4 regions of the Solibacillus sp. FSL W7-1324 genome follow, and region 1 is predicted to be linked to each of the others. Evidence: riboswitches for the same ligand, from Rfam matches in the RefSeq annotation. Region 1 holds a riboswitch; each other region holds the start of a gene.
The links. A riboswitch is a leader RNA that binds a small molecule or an ion and turns the genes downstream of it on or off. The one in region 1 is predicted to bind cobalamin.
Positions count from the first base shown of each region.

Region 2: another riboswitch for cobalamin. It lies ahead of cobT (nicotinate-nucleotide--dimethylbenzimidazole phosphoribosyltransferase); the one in region 1 lies ahead of cobJ (precorrin-3B C(17)-methyltransferase).
Region 3: another riboswitch for cobalamin. It lies ahead of MKY71_RS05715 (hypothetical protein); the one in region 1 lies ahead of cobJ (precorrin-3B C(17)-methyltransferase).
Region 4: another riboswitch for cobalamin. It lies ahead of MKY71_RS02755 (ABC transporter substrate-binding protein); the one in region 1 lies ahead of cobJ (precorrin-3B C(17)-methyltransferase).

Region 1 is NZ_JBBOYH010000001.1:1,531,397-1,539,095, forward strand. Features, by position in the region: gene MKY71_RS07345 (class I SAM-dependent methyltransferase) at 1-694, shown strand, start outside; gene MKY71_RS07350 (GNAT family N-acetyltransferase) at 707-1,567, shown strand; gene MKY71_RS07355 (acyl-CoA thioesterase) at 1,521-1,925, shown strand; gene MKY71_RS07360 (DUF2785 domain-containing protein) at 1,943-2,743, shown strand; gene MKY71_RS07365 (S16 family serine protease) at 2,756-3,640, shown strand; cobalamin riboswitch at 3,817-4,003, shown strand; gene cobJ (precorrin-3B C(17)-methyltransferase) at 4,146-5,810, shown strand; gene cobK (precorrin-6A reductase) at 5,819-6,577, shown strand; gene MKY71_RS07380 (precorrin-8X methylmutase) at 6,580-7,254, shown strand; gene MKY71_RS07385 (cobalt-precorrin-5B (C(1))-methyltransferase) at 7,229-7,699, shown strand, end outside.
Region 2 is NZ_JBBOYH010000001.1:2,876,919-2,884,617, reverse strand. Features, by position in the region: gene MKY71_RS14365 (hypothetical protein) at 1-364, shown strand, start outside; gene MKY71_RS14360 (hypothetical protein) at 1,054-1,353, shown strand; gene MKY71_RS14355 (4-aminobutyrate aminotransferase) at 1,380-1,718, shown strand; gene MKY71_RS14350 (MBL fold metallo-hydrolase) at 1,740-2,702, shown strand; cobalamin riboswitch at 2,713-2,890, shown strand; gene cobT (nicotinate-nucleotide--dimethylbenzimidazole phosphoribosyltransferase) at 2,985-4,043, shown strand; gene MKY71_RS14340 (hypothetical protein) at 4,609-4,920, shown strand; gene MKY71_RS14335 (YunC family protein) at 5,024-5,326, opposite strand; gene MKY71_RS14330 (sensor histidine kinase) at 5,523-7,079, shown strand; gene MKY71_RS14325 (response regulator) at 7,084-7,699, shown strand, end outside.
Region 3 is NZ_JBBOYH010000001.1:1,201,293-1,208,991, reverse strand. Features, by position in the region: gene MKY71_RS05745 (ECF transporter S component) at 1-280, opposite strand, end outside; gene MKY71_RS05740 (bifunctional adenosylcobinamide kinase/adenosylcobinamide-phosphate guanylyltransferase) at 267-695, opposite strand; gene MKY71_RS05735 (histidine phosphatase family protein) at 638-1,243, opposite strand; gene cobS (adenosylcobinamide-GDP ribazoletransferase) at 1,216-1,989, opposite strand; gene MKY71_RS05725 (bifunctional adenosylcobinamide kinase/adenosylcobinamide-phosphate guanylyltransferase) at 2,002-2,544, opposite strand; gene MKY71_RS05720 (ABC transporter substrate-binding protein) at 2,615-3,556, opposite strand; gene MKY71_RS05715 (hypothetical protein) at 3,546-4,103, opposite strand; cobalamin riboswitch at 4,262-4,443, opposite strand; gene MKY71_RS05710 (Fur family transcriptional regulator) at 4,503-4,916, opposite strand; gene MKY71_RS05705 (metal ABC transporter permease) at 4,913-5,779, opposite strand; gene MKY71_RS05700 (metal ABC transporter ATP-binding protein) at 5,795-6,541, opposite strand; gene MKY71_RS05695 (isopropylmalate synthase) at 6,804-7,037, shown strand; gene MKY71_RS05690 (pyroglutamyl-peptidase I) at 7,130-7,699, opposite strand, start outside.
Region 4 is NZ_JBBOYH010000001.1:553,525-561,223, forward strand. Features, by position in the region: gene argS (arginine--tRNA ligase) at 1-659, shown strand, start outside; gene MKY71_RS02750 (acyl-CoA dehydrogenase family protein) at 974-2,143, shown strand; cobalamin riboswitch at 2,247-2,440, shown strand; gene MKY71_RS02755 (ABC transporter substrate-binding protein) at 2,581-3,528, shown strand; gene MKY71_RS02760 (FecCD family ABC transporter permease) at 3,521-4,519, shown strand; gene MKY71_RS02765 (adenosylcobinamide amidohydrolase) at 4,519-5,985, shown strand; gene MKY71_RS02770 (cob(I)yrinic acid a,c-diamide adenosyltransferase) at 6,063-6,623, shown strand; gene MKY71_RS02775 ((Fe-S)-binding protein) at 6,821-7,699, shown strand, end outside.

The sequences.
Region 1 (7,699 bases):
AGATGCATTGCCAAGCTATGGACCTTTAGCCCAAACAGAAGAGGAACTGAATTTAATCGGACAGATTGCCGGGAAAGCGGTCTTGGAAGTTGGATTTGGAAGCGGCCATTCTCTTTTATATATGAACAACAATGGTGCAAAGGAACTTTGGGGTGTCGATTTTTCGGAGGCACAAAGAGCACTTGCGCAGAAAACGTTACAAGGCATCGAGGCCAATTTATTTACGGCTCCAATGGAAAAAGAGATCGGTTTACCGAAAAATTATTTTGATTTAGTGTATTCCATTTATGCGATTGGCTGGTCAAGTGATCTTCCGGCAACATTCAAGTTAATTCACAACTACTTAAAAGAAGGCGGCGAGTTCGTTTTCAGTTGGGAACATCCTTTTTACAATCAAATCAAATGCCGTGATCATCAGTTTATTTTAACGGATTCCTATCAGCGGGAAGGTTATATTGAAACAACGTCATTTAAAGGGGAAGATGCGCCAATGCAAATACCGAAATATAAAATGGCGACATTTATAAATGCCCTTATAAAAGCAGGCTTTGAACTTGTAGAAATTATTGAAAGTGATACGCCATCGCATTTAAAAGGTGAAGAAATTCCGTATTCAGAAAAATATTATTCTCTACATAAAGCAAGCCACTTTCCAACAACTTTTATCGTAAAAGCGCGTAAACGTACTTTATAGGAGGCAAGCAAAATGATTCGAAAATTAACAAACGAAGACTTGGAAATTACAATGGCACTTGTACATAAAAAACCAGCAGAAAATTTATTTATCATCGGTGATATTGAAGCGTATGGCATGGAATCCGATATCCAGGATTTATGGGGACAATTTGACGGTGATCGGCTGATTGCTATCTTACTGCGCTATGATCAGAACTACATCCCGTATAGTGAAGTGAATTATGATGTCGAAGGATTTGCCAAAATAATCAGCGGAAATCCAGGGCGCATTGAAATATCGGGACTCCAGCACTTAGTCACGCCATTAAAAAAATGGATTGACCGCGATATTCGTCGGGACAGTGAAACGTATTATGCAAAATGTACAGAATTGACTGTTCCGACTGCTGAATTGGATTTTTCAAATGTGACGTATTTACAGCCTAGTGAGTATGAAGAAAATATTGAAATGCTCCAATCGATTCCGGAATTTTCTACGGGGACATTCAGTGTTGAAGGAAGAGAACGCGCGGAAAAGTTTAAAACAGGGCGCACTTATATTATTCGTGATGAACAAGGTGTAATGGTGTCTTCCGCATCAACAACAGCGGAAAATTCACAGTCCGCGATGATTGTGGGTGTTGGAACTAGACCAGGGTATGGGAAAAAAGGATATGCGACACATTGCATGTTAAAGCTTTGCCAAGACCTGCTCGCTGAAGGTAAGTCAATTTGTCTGTTTTATGATAACCCGGCAGCAGGACGAATTTATAAGCGGATCGGATTTGAAGACATCGGATTTTGGACAATGGTCCGTTATGAAGAAAATAAGGGGGATAAACGTTATGCGGAAATTAGTAGCAGAGCAACCGATTCAAATAAACGCCTATGATATTGATGCGATGGGCATTGTCAGTAATATTGTGTATGTCAGATGGTTTGAGGATTTACGTATGGCTTTTTTAAATGAACATTATCCGTTGGCGGATATGATGAAAATGCAAATTTCTCCGATTTTGATGAAAACGGAGGTTGAATACAAAGCACCTTTAACAATATTCGATCAACCGGTCGGACGGTGCTGGATGGTTAAAATAGGGCAATCAAGTTGGGAAATGGAGTTGGAAATTGCAACGGAGAAGCAAACACATTGTACCGGAAAGCAATCAGGATGCTTTTTCAATTTGGGAAAGAAAAAAGTTGCGAAAATTCCTGAGCCTTTAAAAGAACTTTTTGAAATGGAGCAATGAAAAGGGAGCTATTAGTGATGAAAGAAGTCCTAGAGGGAGTAGTAAATAAATCGATTGATGTGGATTTAATCAATCTAAACGAATTAATGGAGTTCATGTTAAACAATATCGGTAATACGGATGGCTATTTACGGGATAACTTAATTTATCGGGGATTTTGTGAATTAATTCTGAATGGGAAATTTACTGATGAACAATTAATTGTGCTAGTAAAAACATGTTTGGATAATGAGCACCTTTACTTGAATATTACTCAGAGCGAACCTTCTGATGATGTATTTACAAGATCGTTTTCATCACTTGTTATCACCCTTATTTTAGGGTTAGATCGTGAAAAAAGAATATTGCCAGAGGAACTCGTTGTTGAGGCCATTGACCAAAGTATCCAATATCTTTTTCTTGAGAAAGATTACCGGGGGTTCGACAATACGAAAGGCTGGGCACATGCGGTCGCACATGGAAGTGACTTATTAGCAGAAGCAATTAGACATCCGCTAATGGTTGATACGCATTCATTATGGAGTGCATTACAAAGTTTGAAAAGCTGCCTTCATACTGAATACGCTTTAATCGATGAGGAAGAAGAACGCATGTTACCGGTCATTGATGCATTACTGGATAAGGGACTGACAGATGAGCAACTGTTGAAGTGGTTAAAAGGATTGCATTATGTAGAAGTAGAAGATTGGCATAAGAAATACCGGTATGAATGGAACGTGAAGCAATTCGAGGCGGCATTATTAAGACATTTATTAAAATCAGCCAAATGTACACAAACAGCCGATTGGATTATTCATGGAACTCCCACTTTAGTTTAAGGAGCTGAAAAATTGAAACGCATTTCTTTAATAGTACTGCCATTCGTTTTATACATATCAGGTTTGCTCGCTTATTATTTTGATAAGATTAACGGTTATCTATTTATTATTTTAATTATAGTCGGCTTAGGTATTTCGATTTCCGGTTTTTTTCTTTACCGGAACGAAAAGAAGTTGAAAGCTGCTTTTTTAGGGATATTTTATATACTATCTCTATTAACTATATTTGAAAGCCGACTGATCGATTATGAAAAGTATACTTATTTCCTTGTCTCATATAACGAGCCTTTTGAAATAGTGGAAGATTCAGGTGTTAATGTACTGGCAGTGGATGTTTTTGAGGCCCCATATATAACAGATTTGGGATATTTAATTCATACTATAGAATCTTCAACGAATAAAAAAGTTTTGGATGCGGAAGTTGTCACGAATGAAATCCGGTACCGTTCGAAAAACGTAGAATTACTAAGTTATGTACGTCCCGCGGAGAAACATTTTGAAACGATGAAGGAAAACGTCATTGCTTATTTACCAGAAAACTCTTCTGCTATTAATCAATTTTTAGAAAGAGAAGATATAGAAGGTGACAGTGCGGGACTTGCCGCTGTGTTAAGCGCCCTTATTGAAAAAGGTGAAGTCAACAATAATGTTCCGGTTGCCGTAACAGGAGCGATTGATAGTAAAGGAAATGTGAAGGAAATAGGTTCGATAAAAGCGAAAACTTTGATTGCTGAACAAAGCGGTTTTTCTCATATTCTTTTACCTGTGGAAAATGAAGAAGAGGCGAAGAAAGTAAAAAATGATGAACAGCTTAATATTAACATTATTGCGGTGGCATCTATTGAAAATGCCGTAGCAAATGTCAAAAAGCTAAATGAACGAGAGACAGGTAAATGATAAAGCGAATAATTGAAATTAAACAATCTTTGATTAGTTAGATAGTAAATTTATGTACAAAACACCTAATAGACGAATAATAAATACTTCATTTATGCAAAAAAAGCTTGCTGAGATAATTATTACCCTATCATTTTTTAAAAGACTATGTTATTTTTATTTTTATAATAATTTAATAATTTGCAATTTAAATAAGTGCTTACAGAATTTTGTAAGGTAAAAGGGAAATTAGTGAAAGACTAATGCAGCCCCCGCTACTGTAATAGCTGATGAAATCACAATAAATCACTGTCGTAATGATGGGAAGATGTGAAAGTAAAACGAAGCTTAAGCCAGGAAACCTGCTTATTTAAACGATACTTACTTTTCGGAGGGAAAAGTATAGGCGAAACAAGTAATTGTTTTTGTGTTTTTATATACTTTTTAAGTATTAATTTCACATGCCCGTACCTCTTTCTGACGAGAGGTACGGGCATTTTTTATTTATTAAATGGAGGGTGTTAACATGCAAAAAGGAAAAATCTTTGTTGTAGGGTTTGGTCCTGGAGATCGGGAGCATATAACAAAACGCGCAGTCGATGCTCTACAGCAAAGTGACCATATTATGGGCTATAAGACGTATGTGGAACTGATCGAGCATTTAGTGACGGCGAAAACCATTGTCAGTACAGGAATGACAGAGGAAGTATCGCGTGCCCAGGAAGCTGTAAAACAGGCTGAAGCCGGTCATATAGTTGCTGTTATTTCCAGTGGGGATGCGGGTGTATACGGAATGGCAGGGCTCGTATACGAAGTATTAATCGAAAAGGGCTGGACTGCAAAAGAAGGCATTGAAGTGGAAGTAGTTCCGGGAATATCTGCGATTAACTCCTGTGCAAGTTTACTAGGCGCTCCTGTTATGCATGATTCTTGCACAATTAGTTTAAGTGACCACTTAACACCGTGGACGGTCATCGAAAAACGGATTGAGGCAGCTGCAATGGCAGACTTTGTCGTTGCGTTCTACAATCCGAAATCCGGCAGACGCACAAGACAAATTGTTGAAGCACAGCGTATTTTGCTGAAGTATCGTTCTCCTGCTACACCTGTTGGACTAGTAAAAGCTGCTTACCGGGATACACAGGATATTGTGTTAACAACATTGGCAGAGATGCTGGAACATGATATCGGAATGCTGACAACGGTCGTCGTGGGGAACTCTTCAACATTTTACTATGACAATAAAATCATTACACCGCGCGGCTATCAGCGAAAATATACATTAGGTGATGAAAAACAGCTGTTAAAACCGCACCAGCGATTGAAAAAAGAAGCGGAACCATGGGCATTGGATCAGGAAACGGGTGAATCGAAGACCGGGTATGAAAAAATTGTAGCAATCGAGAAAAAAACAGTTGAACCAGCAGCGGATATTAAAGCAAATGCATTACAGCTGGCAAATGAAGCACTAACGCTCGTACATAAAGAAACATCTGCTGTAAAAGTTGAAGAAAACCCTTTTTTAGTGCAGCAACAGGTGGAATCCATCTTTGAGTTTGCTGTATCACCGGGTGTTGCCAATAAAATGATTACACCCCATCAAATGATTACATTGGCAGAGGTTGTCGGAGAAAGAGGTACGATGGAGTATACGCCTGACCACCGTCTTGTACTGAAGGTACCGACCGATTCGCCTGAAAAACTGGTCAAAACAGTGGAACAAACAGGTTTACTCGTTCAACCGGTCGGTGACGTAGTAATCGTCAAGGCGTGTGATTTCTGTTACGGGGAAAAAGCGGAATCCATTCCATATGCCGAACAGATCATGGAAACGCTCGGTGGCATTAAAATGCCGAAAGAGCTGCACGTCGGTTTTAATGGATGTGGTATGGCATGTTATCGCGCGGTTTTTGATGATATCGGTATTGTATACCGCAAGAAAAAGTTCGATTTGTTTATCGGTTCCAAGCCAGTAGGACGAACAGCTCATGCCGCACAACCTGTTTTAGAAGGAATCGATCCGGAAAAACTGATTCCTTTACTAACAGACATTGTTGCGGACTATAAAGAACATGCGCATCCGAATGAACGTTTCTTCAAATATTTCAAACGTGTGAAGAAAATTCTGAATTTCAATTATGTCGACATGTCATGCAAAATTAAAGTGGAAGAAGCCCCTTGTGGAGATTAGGTGAACTGATGATTTTATTTCTAGCAGGAACAAGTGATGCAAGAGAGCTGGCGGTTCAGTTAATGAAAGCTGGCTATGATTTGGTAGCGACTGTTGTTACGGATTCTGCTGCTGCAAGTCTACAGGAAGCGAAAGTTCCGTATCATGTCGGCCGTTTAAATGAGCAGCAAATGAAGGAACTGATCGAAGAACGACACGTAACAACGGTTGTGGATGCAAGTCATCCGTATGCAGAAGAGGCTTCAAAAACAGCGATGGCTGCTGCAGATTTAACGGGTATTCCCTATATCCGATATGAACGTCCTCAGCAGAGCTATGTAAATCCGCTCGTGACGGAAGTGGAAACATATAAAGAAGCGGCAATTGTTGCATCCGCACATTCAGGAACAGTTATGTTGACGACAGGCAGTAAAACGCTTGCCGTTTTTACAGAGCAATTAATACAGAACGAAAATATTCGTCTCGTATGCCGGATGCTGCCAAATAAAGAGAATATGGATAAATGCGATGCACTTGGTGTGAAACAGCGCGATATTATCGCAATTCAAGGACCGTTTTCTAAAGCATTGAATAAAGCGCTTTACGAGCAATTCAGCACAACGCTCATTATTACAAAGGAAAGCGGAAAAGTGGGATCGGTCGACGAGAAGATGGAGGCGGCTTTAGAGCTTGGGATTCCCGTTATTTTAATTAAAAGACCAAAAATCCAATATGAAAATGTATGCACTTCATTCGAGAAAGTGTTTGAAAAATTAGGAGGCAAATAACAATGGCAAATATGAACTTTAATACAGAATTCGTACCACTTACAGTAGACCCGGACAAAATATATGACTACAGTTTTGCAATCATCAAAGAAGAAATGGGTGAACATTCATTTACAGATGAACAATGGCTTGTCGTTCGCCGCGTTATTCATGCTTCGGCAGACTTCGAATTGGGGCGCAGCATGATTTTTACGGATGATGCGATAGAAGCGGGCATTCAGTCAATTTTAGCTGGACGTCATGTTGTAGCTGATGTCCAGATGATTGAAAGTGGTTCAGGGCGCAAACGATTCCAAAAACATGGCGGGGATTTACATTGTTATATTGCGGATGAAGACGTGTCAATCGAAGCAAAAAAACTTGGAACAACGCGTGCCATTATTTCGATGCAAAAGGCGACGCAACTGCAGGAAGGCGGTATTTATGCAATCGGTAATGCCCCGACAGCTTTACTTGAACTGATTCGCCTGATTAAAGAAGGCCTTGCAAAGCCGGATTTAATTATTGGGATGCCGGTTGGGTTCGTTTCGGCAGCAGAATCCAAAGCGGAATTAGCGATTTTAGAAGGTATTCCGTTTATTACGAATGTAGGAAGAAAAGGTGGCAGTACTGTAACCGTCGCAGCATTAAATGCCATCTCAATCATGGCAGATGAACGAGCAAAAGAAGCGAAATAAAAAAGATCCGTCGGAAATGCGTCACGGCTATACAACAGGAGCTTGTGCAACTGCGATGACAAAGGCTGCCTTGTACGCACTTGTGACCGGAGAAGTTCCTGAACATGTAACGATTCATTTACCTGTCGGGAAGGATGCCACATTTACGGTGGCATCCTTTGCAGTAAAAGACAATGAAGTGATGTGTGAAACGATTAAGGATGCCGGGGACGATCCGGATGCAACACATAAAGCACGCATTCAAAGTACGGTTCGCTTTGTAGAAAAAAGCGGTGTCCATCTGGACGGTGGAATCGGTGTCGGTCGTGTGACAAAAGCAGGACTGCCCGTCCCTGTCGGTGAAGCGGCAATTAACCCTGTTCCACGAAAAATGCTTCATGGTGTCGTCGAAGAAGCGATTCAACTTTTCCAGATTGACAAAGGGGTCGAAGTGATTATTTCCGTT
Region 2 (7,699 bases), 1.3 Mb from region 1:
TCATTTGCTCAGTGCTATATTTGCTCTTGGTCTTGCCATTTTCTTTGTTTTTGTATTATTAGATAAGAAAAAACATCGCATCGTGGCGCTCTCGTTTATAATTGTAGTTCTTATTGTGTCTGTTTTCTTAACGAGACTAGACAATACGTGGGAAATTATACTTGATGAGGGAAGCTGGACTTATACGCTGGAGGATGAGTTTGTTGTCGAGTTAGAAATTAAAGACGGAAACCATGCCACGTTGACGGCAAAGCAGGATGGTCATACATTCATCCGTTTTGAAAATAGTGAGGGTACGGAGGTAAACTATTATGTCACGGTAAGCAACGGCAGCATTTGGATTAATCTGCTTGACGAAAGCTAACTGCTTTACTATAGGCTACTCGTACAAAGTTACTGTCCAATCGAGTAAAGGGGCGCGATTCTGTAATAAGAATCAGCGCCCTTTTTAGATAGTGGGTATTATTGATCAACACATTTTTTATCATTGAAACATTAAAGAAGTCTTAGAACGAGAGCCCCTAATCCCACACTTATTATATCAATAAAATACCCATTTATTTTTTAAAATGTGCTACTTTATAAAGTGTTAATTAAGAGAGGGTAAACCAATAATGGGTTCGCAATTTTTTCGTGCCGGTTTTTATATTGGTTGGATGTGCGCGGAGAGTTTACAAAGCTGTGGAGAGAGAAGCAGAGTTTTTACTTATTTATTACACCCGGTTGCAACTGGATTCCATACTACCTAGACTTAGGGGAATATGTTAGGATAGTAAAATAATGGATTTATGGTTGTGGGAGGGGTGTTATGGATCACGGAAATCCAAAGATGATTTCTATAAGTCTTAGCTTAATCATATCCCAAATTATGTGCGCAGGTTTCTTACTTAAAAATATACAGCTTTTTATTAATGAGCCGTCATTCGTTGCTAAATGGCTTTCCGGAATTTCTTTTATCCTATTTTTGTTTTTATTCATCGTAAATTTAATAGCGATTTTAAAGTTGGGGAAAATTAATGAATCAAAATCAACTTTCTAAAGTGAGGGATTGGCATGATTGGATGGATAATGAGTGGCTTATTGTGGGTATTTTTGATTATGAAAATTTATAAAAACAAAGAGATTTTTAAACAGCTTTCAAAAAAAGAGTGGCTACAAGGGGGCGTCGGATTTTTAATAGCATGGGCTGTAGCTGTATTCATAATTATTGGTGGTTCCAATATAACGGATATGATTCAAATAACTTGGTTAAATAAAGTATCGGAAATTATATTGATTTTGCTAGGATTGGCTTTGGCAGGCTACATTATGAATAAAACGTTGCCGGAAAAATTAAGAGAATTTTATTCGTGATATCCAAAGAAACGGAGGGATTGCAAATGGATGAAATCATCGGGTATTCAGCAGTTGGGATCATTATTGCAGGTTTACTTTATGCTTTATTAAAACAAATTAAAGATACAAAGCATAGCGGAAACGATGTGGGCAGTCCGCTGTTTCGTAAACAAGTGACAAGAAAAAACAATGTGATGACAGCTGCGTTATTTGGAATTCTCGTGTTTTTTACATTAAATATCGTGAGCGGTTTAAATATCGCTTCAACTAGATTAAACAGCTTCACTGGCCTCGGAACAATGATTAGTTTTTTGGTTTACCTTTATGCAAAGTTCGTAATGAAACCACAGCAGGTCGAGCAGTGTAGGAAGTTATATAATTAAGCTTAGTAGGAGAGTGCTGCGATGAGAAAACGCTTTTCAAATTTAGACGGAAATGATCGGCTCGGTACTTTTAAAGATGTCCTGAAATGGCAGCGCTCAAAGCAAAAGAAAGTCGTCGATTACGAAGTACCTCAGTGTGAAGAAAAGCAGATTGCCTTTTTACAAAGTAATCGCTCGGAGCAGTCTGTTACTTGGATTGGCCATTCGACATTTTTGATTCAAAAAGAAGGACTTAATATTTTAACGGACCCGGTTTGGGCATATTGGATGGGTATTGCAAAACGGTTAACCGAGCCGGGGTTGCGGTTGGATGAATTACCGGACATTGATATCGTACTTATTTCGCATGCGCATTACGATCACCTGCACATACCGACATTAAAATCGTTGAAGAAACGAAATCCGAATGTATTGTTTCTCATTCCGGAAGGGCTCGGTTATTTGATGAAACGCCATAAATTGCAAAACTTTATCGAGCTTTCTTGGTACGATATGCATGAAGCGGGCGTGCTTGAAATTCATTTCGTTCCCTCTCAGCATTGGACAAGACGCATGCTTTGGGATACGAACACATCGCATTGGGGCGGCTTCGTATTGCAAACGGCATCGGATGCGCAAAGTATTTATTACGCCGGAGATAGCGGGTATTTTAGGGGCTTCAAAGAAATCGGCGAACGCTTTAACATTCATACAGCATTAATGCCGATTGGTGCATACGAGCCGGAATGGTTTATGCATGCCTCCCACGTAACACCGGAAGAAGCGATTCAGGCATTCTGTGATGTAGGAGCGCAAGTGTTCATCCCGATGCATTACGGTGCGTATATGCTGGCAGATGATACACCAAAGGAAGCGATTGACCGGCTGCATGATCATTGGCAGCAGGCGGAATTGGAAAATGTGGAGCTGAAAACGCTGGCGATTGGGGAGACGTATAAAAGCTGCATGCAAGCACCCCTTGACGAAAATACATGTTCAAAGTAAAGTAATGTTAAATTCATCAAGCATTAGGTGCCCGTTAAGGGAGAATAGGGAATAAAGTGAAAAGCTTTAGCGTAATCCCAACACTGTATAGAGGAGTTGCATAGCAAAACCCACTGGATTTACATCTGGGAAGGGGCTATGAAATCGTGAATCTGAGCCAGGAGACCTGCCTAATACGCTTACTGTTTATAGACACTGGATATGTCTGTAGTTTATTTGTTATCGAATAAACTGCAGGCTATTTTTATTGTCAAAAATTCATTCAGTTGGGGGAAACGAAACATGCAATTATTACAGAAAACGATTGAACAAATTCAAGGAATCGACCGACAAATGGAAGAAAAAGCACGCAAGTACATAGACTCTTTAGCAAAACCGCCGCAAAGTTTAGGGAAGCTCGAATCGCTTGCCTTGCAGATCGCCACAATCACGGGTGATCTTGCTCCGGAAATTGATAACAAAGCGATGATTGTCATGGCTGCAGATCACGGCGTGTATGAGGAAGGGGTTACGCCAAACCCGCAAAGTACAACGGTTTTCCAAACACTTTCATTTCCGAAAGGGACGACAGGGATGTGCACGATTGCGAAAATTACGAATGCAAACGTCATCCCGGTGGATATCGGTGTAAAAGAAGATTTACCTCAAGATGCTGGGGTAATCATTAAAAAGGTCAAATATGGGACAGACAATATGGCGAAAGGACCCGCGATGACGCGTGAAGAAGCGATTCAAGCGATTGAAGTGGGGATTGAAGTCGCAACAGAAGCAATCCAAAACGGTGTCAATCTCATCGGTACCGGTGAAATGGGTATCGGCAATACGACACCGAGTGCTGCGGTGCTTTCGGTACTTCATGGCTGTGATCCACTGGAGGTTACGGGCTTCGGAGCTGGTGTTGGAGCTGGCGGTATCGAGTATAAAGCCGAAGTTATTCGAAAAGCGATTGCGATGAATGAGCCGAATGCGGAGGATCCGATTGATGTTGTAGCAAAAGTAGGGGGACTGGAAATCTGCGGGATGGCGGGAATCTTCCTGGCAGCTGCCGCAAAACGTGTGCCGGTCGTAGTCGATGGGTATATATCGACGGTATCGGCATTGATCGCCTATAAATTGAACCCGAATGTGAAAGCGTATTTGATTCCTTCGCATTTATCGGAAGAGCCAGGTGCAAAAATTGCGGCCGTGCTTTTAGGACTGGAGCCGATGCTGCATATGAATATGCGACTTGGTGAAGGGTCCGGAGCTGCACTGGCATTCCCGATTCTTGACGCGGCTTGTTCGATGATTACGAATATGGTCACGTTGGAAGAAGCAGCGGCACTTTTAGTAGCCAAGTAGAAAAGATTTTCAAGAAATTCATAAAATAAATTTTAAGAAACAGGCTACATTAAAAGTAACAACTACTTTTGATGGGGCCTTTTTCTATGAATAAAGGACTGACAGAAAATAAGTACAATTTTTCAGTCTATTCCATTTGTTTTACCAGTAAAATACCAATAAGCGGAACTTTATCGTTTCTTCTGGTAAAGACAGTAACGATAAAGAAAAGCCCTGAACACAACGCGTAAATGTAATGTGCAATGATAACATTACAGGTAGGGAATGAATCTGATTTAATTTTACAGAAAATTCAGTGAAATTCAAGCGATTGTCCTGTCAAAACCCTTTACTCTGTAATATCCTATATTAACTAAATGTAAAAACATCTCCGAACTGTTAATAATCGCTAAAAAAGTGCTTATTTAATCGGTCTTGGAATAAAGTAACCGGTAAATAGGGTAAGGAAGGGTAAGACCAATAAAGAGGAGAGGCGGGAGGGGCATTAAAGGGAACGGGGTGATCACTATTTCTCCGTATGTGAAAGGTCGTTTTTGAATATATTCGAGAAAAGGATGAAGATAATATGAATCAAATTTTTAAAAAAGATGAGTTTATTATTATTCCTTTTTATAAAGGGCGAAAGCAGGAGTATATGGTCGTCAATACGAAGAAGGAATTTAAAAATGGACATACGCACTTGAAGTCATTTAAGATGGCCAAGTATTTGATCAATCTTGCGCGATGCCAAAAAATTAATTCCGGGTTAAGACCATATTTATTAACAAGCCTTACAAGAATATCAGCAGATCGTGAATATATTCAGAAATTGGAAGAGCTTCTAGCCGTGAAAAGAAGTAAAGGTTCCAAAGCGTCTTATTACAATAAAGCCATTTAATTTGTACCTAAGTATGGACAATAAAAATATAGACCGCTTTTTCAAGAAATTGAAAGAGCGGTTTTTTGCATGGAGCTCCTAATTTAAGAGCGCCCATATGGAACTAAATCATTTTAAGTAATGCTTCTTCACCAATCATACCTTCTTCAATGCCGCATGCTCTTGCCTCGTATGTGATGGATTCCAGTGGAGCTTTAAGTAAGTCATCGATCGTTCGAACCCCAACTGCACGCCCGGCAATGATTTTCCGATCAGCCAATTTTTCATTCAACAGTCCGACATCGAGTGCACCACACATAATATACCCACGCTCATTCGAAATAGTCAGCAATGTTGTTTTAGGCAAATTAACCGTTACAGCAGTAAATAAATGACCTTGAAGATCAATCGTTTCCGTATAGACGATAACCTTCTCCCCCTTTCATATAAATCATATGAAACAATTGAAAAATGGTACTTGTTTTCGGGGAAATTGTGGGGGATGTTTTGAAATTTAGATGGGGAGGCTTAAGATTGGATTGAAAAACCTTTAATTTTCAAAGCTCTCCGCCAAACTCCCATGTTAAACTAATAAAAAACCACATCCAAAAGGAGGTCCTCCGATGCTAACCCGCCTAAAACAATCACTTACTTTCCGTCTTCTTATCACAATCAGTGGGATCGTTTTTACGATTTGTGTGATGTTTTTATTGTTGATCAATCATTATTTGGATGAATCGGTTCTGGAAGAGATGGGAGAAAAGGCGTTGTCGAGTGCGTACTTGATTGCGGATCGGCCGGACGTCGTCGCTGCATTTTCTGCAGAAGATCCGACATCCATTCTTCAGCCGATTGCAGAACATATCCGTGTCCAGACCGGTGCGAATTTCGTCGTCATCGGAAATGAGCAGGGAATCCGCTACACCCATCCGAACCCTGAAAAGATTGGTCTGTCGATGGTCGGCGGGGATAATGATTCGGCGCTTATAAACAAAGAGTCCATTGTTTCTGTTACGACCGGTTCACTTGGGGAATCGATCCGCGGGAAAGTTCCGGTCCTCGTTGACGGCAATGTAGTCGGGGTAGTTTCGGTCGGATTTTTAACAAAAGATATACAAAGAACAATTGATACCGCCTTTTTCGGCTGGCTTCAAATCACGCTCCTGCTCGCGGTTTTCGGGATTGTCTGTGCGGTGCTGTTATCGCTTTATGTAAAAGATCAGCTGCTCGGTATGCAGCCGGCACAAATCGCCAAACTTTATTCGGCGTATCATACAATCCTCGAGGAAACGACAGATGGGGTCATCTTGACGACATTGAATAATGAAGTGGTAATCTCCAATTCACGTGCAAACGAACTCCTTTCACCACTGGCAGAAGGTATCTCATTACATAAGCTGTTACCGGAACGGCTCTTTAAAGAAGAGGTCATCCAGGCACTGGAAATTCCGTTACAGCAGCAGGAAATGATTATTTCCAAAACACCTTTGAAGCTCGAGAAGCAGCTCGGTTATTTATATATTTTACGGGCTAAGCTTGAGTACGAAACGGTCATTAATGAGCTGACACTGGTGAAGCAGCAGGCACGGATGCAGCGGGCAAAAACACATGAGTTTGCCAATAAATTGCACGTGATTCTAGGCTTGTTAAAGCAATCCCATATTGATGAGGCCATTGCTTTCATTAGGCAGGAGCAGCAAGATTCATCAAAACAGCAGCAGGCACTGGCCACACAGCCTTCAATATTGCTGCAGGCGTTACTCGAAGGGAAAATATCCGAAGCGAAAGAGCGCGGCATTACGATTATGATTGAAACAGAGGACGTCTTAATCGATTATAATGATGAAGAAGTGGATGCACTGCTGACCGCATTAGGGAATGTCCTGCAAAATGCGATGGATGCATTGGATCAAACAAATACACAAGACAAGCAAATTAAGCTGTTTATTCATCAATACCGCCATGAACTGATCATTGAAGTGCATGACAATGGACCAGGAATCGATGAAGAAACGGCAAATCATATATTTACCCTCGGATATACGACAAAGGATGGGTATGATCGGGGTTACGGCCTGGCAATTAGTGAACAGGCACTTGAAAAAGTCGGAGGTTCCCTGTTGATAGAAGAAAGCGATTTAGGCGGGGCCTGCTTTTTAATTATTTTACAAAGGAAGTGATTCAATGGATATTTGGTTACTGGAAGATGATTTCCGCATTGCGGCGATTCATGCAGACTATATTAAAACGCTTTTGCCGAATGCACAAGTACAGCAATTTCTTACGGGTGCTTCTTTAAAGGAAGCACTCCAACAGCAAACACCACCAGCCATTCTGTTGATGGATTTATATATTCCGGATGTTAAAGGCTATGAACTGGTTGCCTATGTGCGGACACACTTCCCGAATATCCGTATCATTATGGTGACGGCAGCGGCCGAACGTAGTCATGTGGAAGCATTGTATGCATATGGGGTGTTCGACTATATTGTAAAACCGTTTGAGGAAGCGCGACTGCAAAAATCATTTCAGCGCTATCATCACATGCAATCTGCATTTCATAAGAAAACACACTTCTCGCAGCAAGACGTGGATATGCTGTTTTACCGGCAAAATCATCAGGCGACAAATGAAAAGGCACTGCCGAAAGGAATCGATACGTTTACGCTCGATCAGGTCATTCACATATTTAAGGACCAAAAGTACACTACGTTGACGGCGACACAGTTAAGTGAAGTGATAGGGACAAGCCGCTCGACAGCACGACGCTATTTAGAGTACTTAGTGGAAATGAATATTC
Region 3 (7,699 bases), 330 kb from region 1:
TCTTCGCAAATACCGCAACGATCATAAACATTTCCGCTGCGATTAACAGATGTAAAATGCCGAGTGGAAAACCGGATGTAAGACCTGTCGCGATATGACCGAGTGCCCCTGCCGCGCCTGCAAAAACAGGCGGTAGGAAGATTGCGCTAATAAGAGCGGGTGCAGAATCGAGTGCAGCTGTTCCTACTATCCCTACCGGTACTTTAATAAAACTCCCAATCACACAAATTGCCGCAATTAATGCTGTTAAAATGATTAAACGTAATTTAGTCTTGTCCATGAGAATCTCCTTTTAAAATTTGTGGGATGCCGTACCATACACGAATAACTGTCTGTGCTTCATTACAAAGCATCTGGTATAGCCGGCCGCATGTATCTCTTAATTGCCGTGCTTCTTTTTCCAGTGGTACTACACCGCGGCTTGTATCCGTACAAACACAAAACAGTTCTGCCCGTTCGGCAATTTGCAGCATCTGTTCGAAAATCTGCCGGGCAGCCTTTTCTTCCGGTTCATCGAGATACGGTAAAATGATCTGTTCAATATTACTGATTATGTAGCGCTCGTTTTCATTTATATTTTCCATATTTGGCAAATACCCTTCACAAACAATCAGCTCTTTTCCAGGTAACTGTTCGATCAGTTTTTCTGTATATTTTCGTTTACCGTTATGTGCGCCTCCGAGTATAACGTACATCTCGCACCTCCTATGAGTTCATCGATCGTTTCCCAGCCAAGTGTATAGATTGTTCTATGATTGGCGATTGTTTGCTGGAAGGATTGCTCCTTCGCCCCATAAACGGCAAGTAATAATCGAATTACGCCTCCATGTACAATGAACGTATATTCTTTCTTTTCCTTTACGATGCTGTGAAAACCGTCCAGTACACGCTGCTTGAAGCGGTCAAACGTTTCTCCGTTCGGAATCGGGTTTTCAAGAGGGTCGTCAATCCAGGCCCGGTATGTTTCATTATGCTGTAATTGTTCATATGTACACATTTCAAAATCCCCAAAATTCAGCTCACGCAATTCCTTTGATGCGATAAATTCAGCATCCGGAAAATAACATTGTGCAGTGTCACGGCATCTCCGCAAATCGCTCCCGTAAACGATGCTAGGGTGTAGATCAATCTCAGCCTCCACTTTGTGTAATATCGGCTCATCTTTCCAGCCAATATATTTGCGATCCAAATTCGCTTTCGTCTTTTCGTGCCTGATTAAATGCACAGTAATATCGTTAGCCATAGAACAACCTCCAAACCTTCACCGAGTGCTCCAAGTAAATCACCTGTCACACCGCCAAAATGTTTTTTTGACCACTTGCGATAAATTACAACAGCCATCAGCATCACTACGATTAAAATAAACAGACTGAAAATGCCAATGTAAAACCAGCATGCAAATGCCAAGAGAGTTTGAACACCGATTAAAACAGCGAGTTTCTTTTGAATGACGATTCCTTTAAAATATGCAGCGAGTCCTTTTTCCTTTGCAGGCTGCACTGTTAAAAAGTAGAATAGCATACCCATTCTTGCTAAAAAGGGAATGAAGATGAGAAACGGTACAATCGCCAATTGCCCATGCAACAGCATTTCATAAATAACACCGATTTTTATTACGAGTAAGCAAAACACACTAATAACCCCGAACGCGCCTGTCCGCGGATCATCCAGTATTTCCAGCCGTTTCTCCTTTTCTCCATAGGAAAAGAACGCATCGCTCATATCGATCCATCCGTCCAAATGCAGCCCACCCGTTAGGACAATCAATCCGATAACAATCAATATCGCCAACAGCAGCTCCGAAATCTCACTATAGCGAGTTAGAATCAATACACCACTACTAATTATGGCACCGATCAGCAATCCGACAATCGGCAAAAATCCGTACATCCATGTAACAGACTTGGCATTCATATCCAGCTGTTTTTTTACCGGCACTGCCGAAAAAAACTGCCACGCCAATAAAAAACCGCTCCAGCTATTTTTCAACCTGCTTCCTCCTTACTTCCACCGCTGTACAAGCTGAAATTGTACTTCATACGCTTCATCACTATTTTGGACAATCCATTGATGAAGCTCTCCCAGCAATTTACGATATAAATTTACTTCCTCATATTGTGAAGGCAGTTCATCCAGCACTTCATTTGATACAACTATAATTGTAGCACCTTGCTTCCGCCAAGTTAGCAATTGCTTTTGCAATGATCCGATACAATTATCGATATAATCGCTATTTTCATTTTTTTGTTCATATGTATACAGCACATTCGAAAGCCATGTTGTCACACATTCAAACAGTACTACTGCATTGTTTGAGAGTTGCCCAATTGCTTCCGGAACCTTCACTTGCATTTCCACTGTAGTCCAGTCGATATTTTGATTTTCACGGTCCTGCTGATGGCGGATAATGCGTTTTTTCATTTCATCATCAAAAGATACACCTGTCGCCACATAGTAGAATGTCTTTTCCTCACCTAACTCCCTCGCATATTTCTCTGCAAAGGCACTTTTGCCGCTGCGTACACCACCGGTAATAAAAATCAATCGTCTCCCCCCTCATCCTTATATGTAAAAAGAACATGCCCAGACTAAGGCATGCCCTTCTATTTTATACTTATTTAAATAGTTCCGGGTATACTGATTGTGCCATAATTTCTACCGCTTCACCAATACGCGGTCCAGGACGGGACATAACATCTCCATCGACTAAATAAACTGCCTGATCTGTTACCGCCTGTATTTTATTCCAGCCTGTACGTCCAAGTATCTCATCAACTGCATTATCCATATACGTTGCTGGCGTAATAATGATTTCAGGATTTCGCGTAATAACATCTTCTTCCGCTACGCTGATCCAGCTCGACTGATCCGCAAAAATATTTTCCACATTGGCGTGGTCCATTATTTCCTGCTGGAATGTACTGTTGCCGGTAGTCCATAAATCCGGTGCTGGTGACACTTCATAATAGGCTTTTTTCTTTGTGCTAATTGCCGCTGTTTTTTCCTGTACTGTTTTGATTTGTGATTTAATGTCGGCTACAATTTCTTCTCCCTTATGTTCGACCCCCATTACTTCAGACAACTGGATAATGTCCGAATACACATCATCAAATGTCGCGGCCGAAGCGATTACAAATACTTTAAGACCCGCATCTTCCAATTGGGTAATTTGAGCTTCCTCTCCGATTGTATAAGCAACGACGACATCCGGATCTAATTCCAGAATACGTTCTGCGTTTATGACAGTAGAGGTCGACACACGTTCAATCTTTTGTGCTTCTTCCGGATATGTATCAAATTCTGTGGCACCGATAATTTGATCACCGACTCCCAGTTCAAACAAAATTTCTGTATTGCTTGGCTGAAGGGAAATAATCGTTTCCGGTACTTCATCGAAGGTCACTTCAACTCCCCGGTCATCTGTAACTGTATACGGAGTTCCTTCATTTTCGGATGCTGCTTGCTCCTCTTTTTTTGATTTTTCCTCATCAGACCCGCATGCTGCCAGTAATAATGTTGCTGCTAATGCAACGACCCATTTGTAGTTAAATTTCATTAGTCATAACTCCTTTTTTCTTTTTCGTTGGATAAGATTTTGAGATGAATGGTATTTCCTTTTGCTGATGCTGCTGATTCATATACACTGCCATGACAAAAAATACATTGGCAAGCAATCCAAGAAAATCAAACAGAATTTCATCCACTTCCCGTTCTTCGCTCACTTTATGTAATGCCCTGTAAGACTTTTTCGCCTCACTGCGGCAAATATGCAGTCTTGCGGCACTTTCGATTCCTTGTGGCAGTACAAACTGCTGAATCGACTCTCTGACTTCACCTACATAATAATCGTATCGATCACTGAGCCATTGCAGATCCTCAGATGTAATGGCCAATTTGCCGCGGACCGAACCATTCGCATGATAGGCTAACGGTTGAATCATCCTTAAGTCCTTCAAAACGACATGTCCGGATGCATCATCAACTAATGTCGGAAATACTGTACCAATTCGTGTTGTTAAAGAATCGGTACGGATTTCATAATCGACACAGCTTGATTTTTCCCGCATAAACGGATAGCAGGAAAAACGAATATCCTTTTTCATAAAAATTCTCCTCACTTCAAGTAGTGCCTCACCGAAATTATCAAGGGTACGAAAAAAAGCCACCCAAGAAAATGGATGGCTTCAAAAATCAAAAAAGGGCACAATAATGCTCATTCGATCCGTGACTGCCGTACATTCTCTTTAATTCCGAAGAGGGATGTTACGATAAGAAAAAGATTGGTCTCCTGGCTCTGCGTTTCCCTTTACTCATAAGTACCTTCCCGCTATATTAGCAGTGGTATCACACTTATTTTCATCTACGCTTACAGTTACGGATATAGCTTCGGATTTGCACCGAATTCCCATTTATGCATAATGCATCTTTTTCCTGCAAATTTATTCAATTTGTCTTAATCACTTTAGCATAATAATAAAATTATGCAAATAAAATTTTTCCGTTTACGATAAACATTCCGGACATTTACCGTAAATTTCAAATTTATGGGCTTCAACAGCATAACCCGGCAGTTTTTCACCGAGCATTTCCATCGGGCAAACAGACAGTTCCTTTACATTCCCGCAATCACGGCAAATAAAATGGTGGTGATGATGATCCGACTCGCAATGCATACGGAAATTTCGCTCACCGTTCAATTCTGTTTCTTCTAAAATATCAAGCTCCACAAAAGTAGCTAAATTACGATAAATTGTATCGAAACTCATCCCAGGGAAATCTTTTTTCAATACTGACAGCAAATCACGGGCAGTCAAATATTTGTCTGTAGCTGCAAACATACCCAAAATCAACTCTCGTTTATCCGTCTTTTTATAGCCATTATCCTTTAATATTTCCCACGCGCGCTCAGCATTCACAGTACTTCTTCCCCTTCCGTTTTGATTGAAAATTTCAATACAAGTTTTTTAATTAAAATTACTAACAGCAAAATCAAAATGGATGTAACAACAATTGTTCCACCCGGTGCCAAATTCAGGTAAAAGGCAGAAACAAGTCCGATCACTACAGCCAATTCTCCAAATACAATCGCTAAAATAATCGCTTCTTTAAAGCCGCGAGCTAATCGCATCGCTGCAGCTACCGGTAATGTCATTAAGCTTGAAACAAGCAGAATACCGACAATACGCATACTTGCTGCGATTACGAGTGCCACAACAATCATAAATAACAAATGAATCCATTTCGCCGGTAAACCGCTCGCTTTTGCATATTCCTCATCGAACGATAGTACGAAAAGTTCTTTGAAAAACAGAATTAAAAATAAAACGACAACGACTGCAATTGCCAGTACAACATATAAATCCTGGCGTGATACAGCAGAAACGGAGCCGAATAAATAGCTCATTAAATCTGTATTAAATCCGCTTGCAAGTGAAATTAAAATCGCACTAACACCGATACCGCCGGACATGATAATCGGTATTGCAAGCTCTTCATAATGTTTATAAAGTCTGCGTAGACGTTCAATTAAAACCGAACCGCTCACCGATGCGATAATCCCTAAATAAATCGGATTCAGCAATGCCAGCGCTGCAAATGATTGACTCAAGTACAGACTTCCTGCAATCCCCGCAAGTGTGACATGCGAAAGCGCATCCGCAATGAGCGATAAACGTCTTACTACGATGAATACACCTAATAGTGGTGCAATTACGCCAATAACAAGCCCTGAGAAAAAGGCATTTTGTAAAAATTCATAGTTTAATATAGCTTCTATCATAACGGCCTGCTCCTCTTAATGTATCTTTCGAACAGAGTGGCCGTTCCAGCTAGCAATCTGTTCTTCCGAAATCGTATCAAAATCATTTTTGTATCCGTGGAAATGGATCGACTGATTTAAACATGCGACATGACTGACACGATCCGAAACCGTGTCCACATCATGTGTAACTAAAATCATTGTCATATTGTGATGCTTATTTAAATGTGCGAGCATATCATAGAATGCCTGCACATTTTCGCGGTCGATACCGACTGTCGGTTCATCCAAAATAAGGAGCTTCGGATCGGCCACTAAAGCACGTGCGATGAAAACACGCTGCTGCTGCCCTCCGGAAAGCTGGCCAATATTCCGTTTCAGAAATTTTTCCATGCCGACATCTTTTAAAGCACCTTTTACTAAAAAGTCCGCATCTTTTGGATAGCGTTTAAAGAGTCCAACCTTTTGCGATAAACCGCTTTTCACGACTTCCTCGACCGTTGCAGGAAACCCCGAGTTAAAGGCATTGGATTTTTGCGAAACATAGCCGATCCATTCACGGTGTTTAAAATGGTTTGCTTGTTCGCCAAATAATTTAATTTCCCCTGACATGGGCTTTAACAGTCCTAAAATTAATTTCAAAAGTGTCGATTTTCCGGAACCGTTTTGACCGATTAACGCCAAAAAATCGCCTTCATTGACACGTAGCGAAATATTTTTCAATGCTTGTGTGTATTCATATTGAAAGGAGACATCTTTCAATTCAATCAATGGTTTTTTCATTTCGTTCGCTTCTTTCTAATTCAAAATCATTACGATTTACATCATGTTAGTATAATGCAGTTTTTTGTTCATGTAAAGGAAATAAAGTTAAACTTCAATCAGTGGGTATTTTTTCCATCCCCTACTGATTGTTAGTTTAACCAATCGGGCTTTTACGGGTAGTTTACTTCCCGCCTATCCTTTTCGCCCTGCTTAAATCTAGAGGCGGGAGTCTTACTACCCGTTAATGCGGGATCAACTTGAAAGGATGAAGACAATTCAAATGCTACAATGGTTTGATAACTTAAAAGGAATGAATGACAGCCAGCTACAGGAATTTGCAAGAGAGCAGGGGCTTGAATTGAGTCTCGAAGAAGTTCAGAAGATGCAAAAGATTTTGAAGCATGCCAATATTGGCTGGGCGCTTACCGGCATTCCAAAAGAAGTGCTACAAAAAATCCATAAGCTCCTTGGAGATAAGCGCTATAAAAAATTGATGAAGCTCGTCGGGTTGTAGTTTTCCGCTGTTGAATTGCGATAATATTTCTATTTAAAAAAATCAGCCGTATCCCGGCTGATTTTTTCATACATGTGCATTTATTTAAATTATTATACTTTCTCCGCAAGCTCCACGTTTTCAACACATACTTCGAGGGCCAGTTCAATGGCTGCTGTCAAATCTCGCATTGACCAGCCTGGAATTTTGCCGTGCTCGATCGCCAGCTCGAATGATGCAGGGATGTGGATGAATCCTGCAGCTTGAATCGCCTCATTCTTTGCAGCATAGTACAAGCCTTCATACATCACATTATTGCATAAATATGTTCCTGCAGAATTGGATATAGCTGTCGGATAACCTGCAGAATTTAAGCGGTTGACAATTTTACGAATCGGTAATGTCGATAAGTAGGCAACATCTCCATCTTCTTTAATCGGTGCATCTTCAAATGCATTTCCCGCATTGTCCTTTTCCCCGTCCTTTACATTCAATGCAACGCGTTCCGGGGAAATTTTCGTGATCCCTGCAGCTAACCCTAATGAAACAATTATCGTCGGCTTTACTTCTTCGACAAGTGCCATAAACTGTTCCGGTGCTTTTGCAAAGTCCACAGATAATACATGACCAACAACTTCAAACTGACCGATTGATTTTCCGTTCAAAGCCTGCACGACTTCCAT
Region 4 (7,699 bases), 980 kb from region 1:
ATATTTGGGGTGCTGACCACCACGGCTATATTCCACGTATGAAAGCGGCGATCGAAGCACTTGGCTATGACCGCGGTACATTGGAAGTAGATATTATCCAGATGGTTCAGCTTTATAAAAACGGCGAGAAATTCAAGATGAGTAAACGTACAGGTAATGCTGTAACGATGCGTGAATTAGTGGAAGAAGTAGGCTTGGATGCTGTACGTTATTTCTTCGTTAAAACAGCAGGGGATTCACATATGGACTTCGATTTAGACTTAGCGGTATCACAATCGAACGAAAACCCGGTTTATTACGCACAGTATGCACATGCACGTATTTCATCAATTTTACGTGCTGCAAACGAGCAAGGGTTCGAAGCATCATTGGAAAACCTGAACTTGTTAGTAGCAGAAAAAGAAGAAGATGTGCTTAAAAAAGTAGGCGCATTCCCGCAAATCGTGGCAGATGCAGCGAAACACCGCACACCACACCGTATCGCAAACTATATTCAAGACTTGGCAGCTGCATTCCATAGTTTCTACAATGCAGAAAAAGTATTGAACCCGGATAACAAAGAGCTGACAGAAGCTCGTTTAGCATTAATCACAGCAGTAAAAACAACATTAGCGAATGCACTGAAACTAATCGGCGTAAGCGCACCAGAAAAAATGTAATATACTATTTCAAGCACTCTATTTCGTATAGGGTGCTTTTTTGAGGTGTTTCCACTTTACGAGCGATTTGTTCTACTTACGGGGGTGAAAGTTCTCCTTTAATATCGTAACACTCTACATTGCTGTAAAAATGTTCTACTTTCTACCGCAAACCTTCCACTTTCCCAACGCCAATCATTCATTTTCTAAAACAGTAAATTGAATCTAATCCCTATAAAGGAACTGGGGATATCTATTGACTTGTAATTTTCCGAAACGTACTATTAAATTTAACTTCTATAATACAGGACAATAAATATGAGGTGGTGCTTTTCATGAGCAAGGAACTATTTATACAAACCGACAAGCAGCAACAATGGCTGAAAAAGCTTGAAACTATATCAGAGAGCGTGAAAGAACATGCTCGGCAAACAGATGAACAAGCGACATTTCCATTTGAAAATTTCCGGAAGCTGAGAGAAATCGGCTATACAAAAATAACATTGCCACAGGAATATGGCGGAGATGGATTCACAGTGTATGATGCGCTGCTACTGCAGGAAACTTTGGCGAGCTATTGCGGAAGCACGGGGCTGGCTGTTTCATGGACCATTCAAAATGTGGGCGAGATTTTTGAAAATCGTTACTGGGATAAACAAAAGCTCGACTGGTTTGGCGAACAGATCGCAAATGGCGCGACAGTTAATCGTGCGGTAAGTGAGTTTGCAATGGGAAGCCCTGTGCGAGGAGGACGTCCGGGAACTTCCGCAAAACGAGATGGTGATTCCTATGTAATTAATGGACGTAAAAACTATACGAGCGGTGCACCAGACCTCGATTATTTTTTAGTATCGGCATGGATTGAAGATGAAGGCCAGTTAGGATTTTTCCTTGTTCCGAAAACGTCTGAAGGGGTATCGGTCGAAAATACATGGGATGTAGCATCAATGCGCGGTACGGGAAGCGATGATTTAGTGCTCGATAATGTACGTGTTGATCAAACAAACTTGGTGGAAATCCCGAACTATTCAACCGGATTTAAGCTGAACGGCTGGCTGCTGCTCATCCCGGCGACTTATTTAGGGATTGCGCAGGCAGCACGCGATTACGCGGTAGACTTTGCGAACAGTCACTCTCCGAACAGTATTCAAGGAACAATTGCGCAGCTGCCAAATGTGCAATCACTGATTGGGGAAATGGATTTGGCGTTGACGAAAGCACGCTTTACAATTTACGGTGTCGCAGGGCTTTATAATGATCCGATTAAAAAGGCGACATTAGTGAATGAAATCAATATTGCAAAACATGTAGTGACAAATACAGCAATCGAAGTGGTTGATAAAGCGATGCGTCTAGTTGGGGCGAAAAGCCTGCAAAGATCCAACCCGCTTCAACGCTATTACCGTGATGTACGCGCAGGTTTGCACAATCCGCCAATGGATGATATTACAATTAAACGCTTAGCTGAAACGGCAATTGAAAGAAACTTGAAAGAGAAAAAATAAACAGTTCTATTATCTGCGACTTCTACAAATTTAAACGAATTGTCTGAAATTTTAACGAATGAGCATACTTTTTTCAAAATATCCGCTATAATAGAGCTATTAATTATATATGGACGATAAAGGTTCTTACTCGATAATGAATTGAGTAAGGAGTAAAAGGGAAATCGGTTCAAATCCGATGCGGTCCCGCCACTGTAATTGCTAGTTGAGAGCAATATGCCACTGAAAAACTTTCGGGAAGGCGCTCTTCAACGTTTATGCATAAGCCAGGAGACCTGCCTTTATAATGCCCTAAATTAAACCTACGAGGATAGGATGTGGCGGATAAATTCTTTTTGTTGAATTTTATTTGCATGCGTAAAGCTTCCTTCGTTTCTAGTAGGGAGCTTTTTATTTTTGTAGAAAATTATACAACGAGATCTCAGGAGGTTTTTATTTTGAAAAAATGGCAACTGCTTTCTTCCGCAGCATTACTGACAGTAACATTGACTGCATGTAATTCGGAAAAAGCAACGGATGAACAAACGGCAAACGATATGGCGGAAGTAACAGAAAAAGCACAATACCCGATAACGTTAACAGATGCTTTGGACAAAGAAATTACACTTGAAAAAGCACCGCAACGTATCATTACATTAACTCCATCGAATACGGAAATATTATTCGGCTTAGGATTAAATGATGAAATTATCGCTGTAAACGACAATGATACATATCCTGAAGAAGCATTGACAAAAGAATCGGTTGGCGGCATGGAGTTCAATTTAGAACAGATAATCGGTCTGCAACCGGATTTAGTTTTAGCACATGAATCCGGAATGTACAGCTTCAATGAACAGGCAATTGCGCAGCTTGAATCAGTAGGTATTCCTGTATATGTTGTAAAAGATGCAAAAACATTTGAAGAAACGTACGAAACGATTGAACAGATCGGGCAGCTGACAAATAAAGAACAAGAAGCAAAAGAAATGATTTCCTCCATCAAAGAAGGAATCGAAGAAATTGAAGTGAAAGTAGCAGACCTGGAAGAAAAATCTGTGTTCATCGTAGTCGGAACAGACCCGGATCTTTATGCAGCAGGTGAAGAGACATTTATCAGTGAAATGCTGGACGTGTTAAACGTAGAAAATGCTGTCCCGGAACTAGGTTGGCCGATGTACAGCTCTGAACAATTTGTAAACAGCAATCCGGATGTCATTTTAGTGACGTATGAAAGCGATATGGCGGCAATCGAGAAAAATGATGCGTATGCCGAAATGGATGCAGTGAAAAACGGCAATGTGAAGTTAGTCGATGGCGATACGACAAGCCGACAAGGTCCTCGTATTGTGGAAGGCATTGAATCGATAGGTGCGGCGATTTATCCAGAGGTATTTAATGAATAAAAAATATTCAATCGCCTATGTACTATCGATTGGATTGCTTTTAAGCAGTATATGGATCGGCATTTCATTCGGATCGGTAAATATCCCGTTTTCAACACTTTGGGATAAAACGACTGATCCGGTTGCATACAGTATTTTGTGGAAAATCCGAATGCCCCGTGTCATTTTAGCCGCATTAATCGGAGCATCATTAGCAATAGCCGGAGCCGCATTTCAAGGGTTACTTAAAAACCCTTTGGCAGATCCGTATACATTGGGGATTTCATCTGGTGCCTCGGTAGGTGCGGTTATGACCATCTTTTTAGGGATTTCCATACCAGTGCTCGGTGTTTTTACATTGCCTGTATTCAGTATGGCTGGAGCCGCGTGTACGATGATCATTGTCCTGACGTTTGCAAGATTAGTTGACCGTTCGATGAAAATGGAAACACTGATTTTAACGGGGATTATTTTCAGCTCATTTTTAGGTTCCTGCATTTCCTTAATGGTCGCACTTACTGGTGAACAGCTTCGGGAAATCATCGGCTGGCTTTTAGGCAGTGTTTCGATGCGGGGATGGCCATATGTCCAGATGGTGCTGCCGTTTATGTCGATCGGTACGGCGCTAATTTGGCTGACTCGCCGTGAACTGAATGCGATGATTTACGGGGAAGAGCGTGCCCAATATTTAGGTGTAAATGTGAAGCGCAGCAAATATATGATTTTGGCGGGCGGTTCCATTTTAACAGGAGCAGCAGTTGCGGCATCCGGCACAATCGGATTTGTCGGGTTAGTCGTACCGCATATGATTCGACTGCTGATTGGAGCAGATCATCGACATTTATTGACATTGTCGTTTTTGAACGGTGCAAGCCTGCTCGTCATTTGTGACCTAGTATCGCGTACAATTATTGCTCCGATCGAACTGCCGATTGGTGTTATTACTTCCTTTATTGGCGCGCCTGTCTTCGCTTATATTTTCTTCAAGCAACGTAGAAAGGTTGTTGCATAATGTTAAAAGTAAATAATTTATCTGGTGGTTACGACGGCAAAACGATTATAAAAAATGTGACGTTTCACGTGGAAAAAGGGAGAATTCTCGGGATTCTTGGTCCGAACGGCAGCGGTAAATCGACATTACTGAAAATGATCAGCGGTGTAATGAAGCCTGAAACAGGTGACATTTTTATCGAAGAAAAACCGCTTAAAAGCTATGATAATAAGCAATTGGCGAAAAAGATGGCCGTTCTGCCTCAATTAAATGCAAGTGCATTTACAAACAGTGTATATGATGCGGTTTCATTAGGGCGTTACCCCCACCAAAGCGGTTTCTTTTCTTCCTGGACTGAAGAAGACGAAAAGACAGTCCAACTGGCAATGGAAAGTACAGGTGTGTCGCAGTATAAAAATCAGTACTTGGAGTTTTTATCGGGAGGCGAGCAGCAACGGGTATTTATTGCCCAGGCACTTGCACAAAATTCGGAGCTGCTTCTACTGGATGAACCGACAAACCATTTGGATATTGCCCATCAAAAACAGATACTTGATATGATTCGTATGCAAGTTGAGATGCAAGGGCTGACGGTAGTCTCGATTTTCCATGATATTAACCTGGCCTCGCTTTATTGTGATGAACTCCTGCTGTTGGAAAATGGTGAAGTACGGGCATTTGGCGAGCCGCATGAAGTAGTGTTGCAAGAACAGATTGCCGATGTGTATCAGGCACGGATTGCAACATATCCTCACCCCGAGCTGCCGAAACCGCAAATTACGATGCTGCCAACGAATGAAATGGAACGAAAAGCAGCGACAATCGAGATGGACCAGTTTCATATAACAGAAGACTATATCGAATATCAGGCCAAGGCACCGCTGAAAGTAATTTCTTCTGCTGTGCATAATGCCGGCATAGGCTGGTACGATACATTACTTAATCGTTCCATTGCTCCGGAATACGATATTTATAATGTAAAAGAGGAAACGGAGCAGTTTTTAAAATCGCGTAAGTTTTCTCCAACGAATACGGTCGTTATGCTGACCGCAGTGGAAACAAGCTGCGGAGTCATACGGTACTTCGTGAAAGATGATACAGAAATTCTTGTTATGGTAACGGCAGGGGTAGGTAACAGTGTTGATGTTACGAAAACATATTTACGGGAAGATGAGCCGCATATCGGTACGATTAATACATGGGTCATCATTAATGGTAAACTGACAGATGAAGCGTTTATTCAGGCGATGATTACGGCAACTGAAGCCAAAACGAAAGCAATGGCAGATCAGCAAATTAAAGATTCCGTGACAAATACAATTGCAACTAGTACCGCAACCGACAGTCTACTGATAGCCGCAACCCAACAAGGGGATGAAATGCCGTATGCAGGACCTATTACAGACATCGGCAAACTGATCGGCCGGGCTGTTTTCGAAGTAACGATCGAAGCAATAAAGAAATATAAGCAACATTATAATAAGTAAAGTTGGCTGAAGAAATAAGTCTAAAGGGAATTTTCGAAAAACCTAGAAATTATATTAAATCGAAAGGGTGATGATTGATGAAATTATATACAAAATCAGGCGATACAGGTAAGACAAGCATTATTGGAGGACGTGTTGATAAAGACCATCTGCGCGTTGAAGCATATGGGACAATTGATGAGCTGAATTCATTTATCGGGAAAGCTGTCAGTGAATTGGACCAGGAAAAATTCAAAGATCTGATTGAAGATTTAACTGCGATTCAACATGAATTGTTTGATGGCGGCGGGGACTTGGCAAATGTCATGAAAGAACGTCATTACAAACTTACGGAAGAACCGATCGCTGTTTTGGAAAAGCGTATCGATGCACTTTCCGAAGAGGCACCGCCATTAAAACGTTTCATTTTACCAGGCGGATCGCCGGCAGCTGCGACTCTGCATATCGCTCGCACGGTTGCCCGTCGAGCGGAACGTGAAACAGTTTCTTTAATGAAGGAAATTGAAGATGTTTCACTGGTTGTTCAGAAATATTTAAACCGATTATCGGATTATTTATTTGCTGCAGCACGTGTTGTAAACTACCGATTATCAATCCAGGATGTCGAATATATCCGTAGTGGGGACGTATTTAAATAAACGAAAAATGCTAGTTAAGACGGGATATTCGTCTAACTAGCATTTTTTATATTTTGATTTAATTTTCAGAATTAATGACGAAATTTGTTGACTGAATGCTCATTCATAACTACAATGGGTTTATAGATTCATATAGTTTATCGGGGTGAATTGGATAAACAAAGGGGTAAAAACTTCGTATTCCAGGGGGGAAAACAATGAATACATTTTTAATTATTAACTGGATTGCATTCATCGCCGTGTTACTTTATGCGCTAGGGTTATTCGCATATTTATTAAAAACACGTTATGACTATATTCAACTTGGTCGTAAAGAAGAGTTCAATCATAAATTTTCTGAACGCATAGAAGATATCGTTGAGAAAGTATTTGGTCAATCAAAACTATTAAAAGATAAGAAGATGGGACTTGTACACGTTCTGTTTTTCTACGGATTTTTAATGGTTCAATTTGGGGCTATCGATTTAATCTGGAAAGGGCTCGCACCGGGATCACATCTTCCGCTAGGTGGTCTGTACCCGGTATTTACATTTACACAGGAACTTGTTGTACTAACGATCTTAATCGCGGTAGCGGTTGCATTTTACCGTCGTTATATGGAGAAACTTGCACGTTTAAAGCAAGGTTTTAAAAATGGTTTAGTTTATATGTTTTTAGCTATTTTAATGTTTGCTACATTATTTGGCAATGGCTTTTACTTAATTTGGCATGATCACGGTTTAACAGGATCAGAACCAGTAGCTTCTGCAGTTGCCTGGGTATTCCAATGGATGGATCCGACGATTGCTGCTGGTATGTTCTTCGTTATGTGGTGGGCACACTTGTTGGCGTTACTAGCATTCCTTGTTTATATCCCGCAAGGTAAGCACTTCCACTTAATTACATCGATTTTCAACGTTTATTACAACCGTCAAGACCGTATTGGGACATTGCGTCCAATCGATTTTGCCGCATTGGAAGAAGCGGAAGATGAGGAAAGTATGCCGCCGCTTGGAGTCGGGAAAATTCATGATTTCACGCAAAAGCAAATGCTTGATCTGTATGCTTGCGTAGAGTGTGGACGTTGTACAAATATG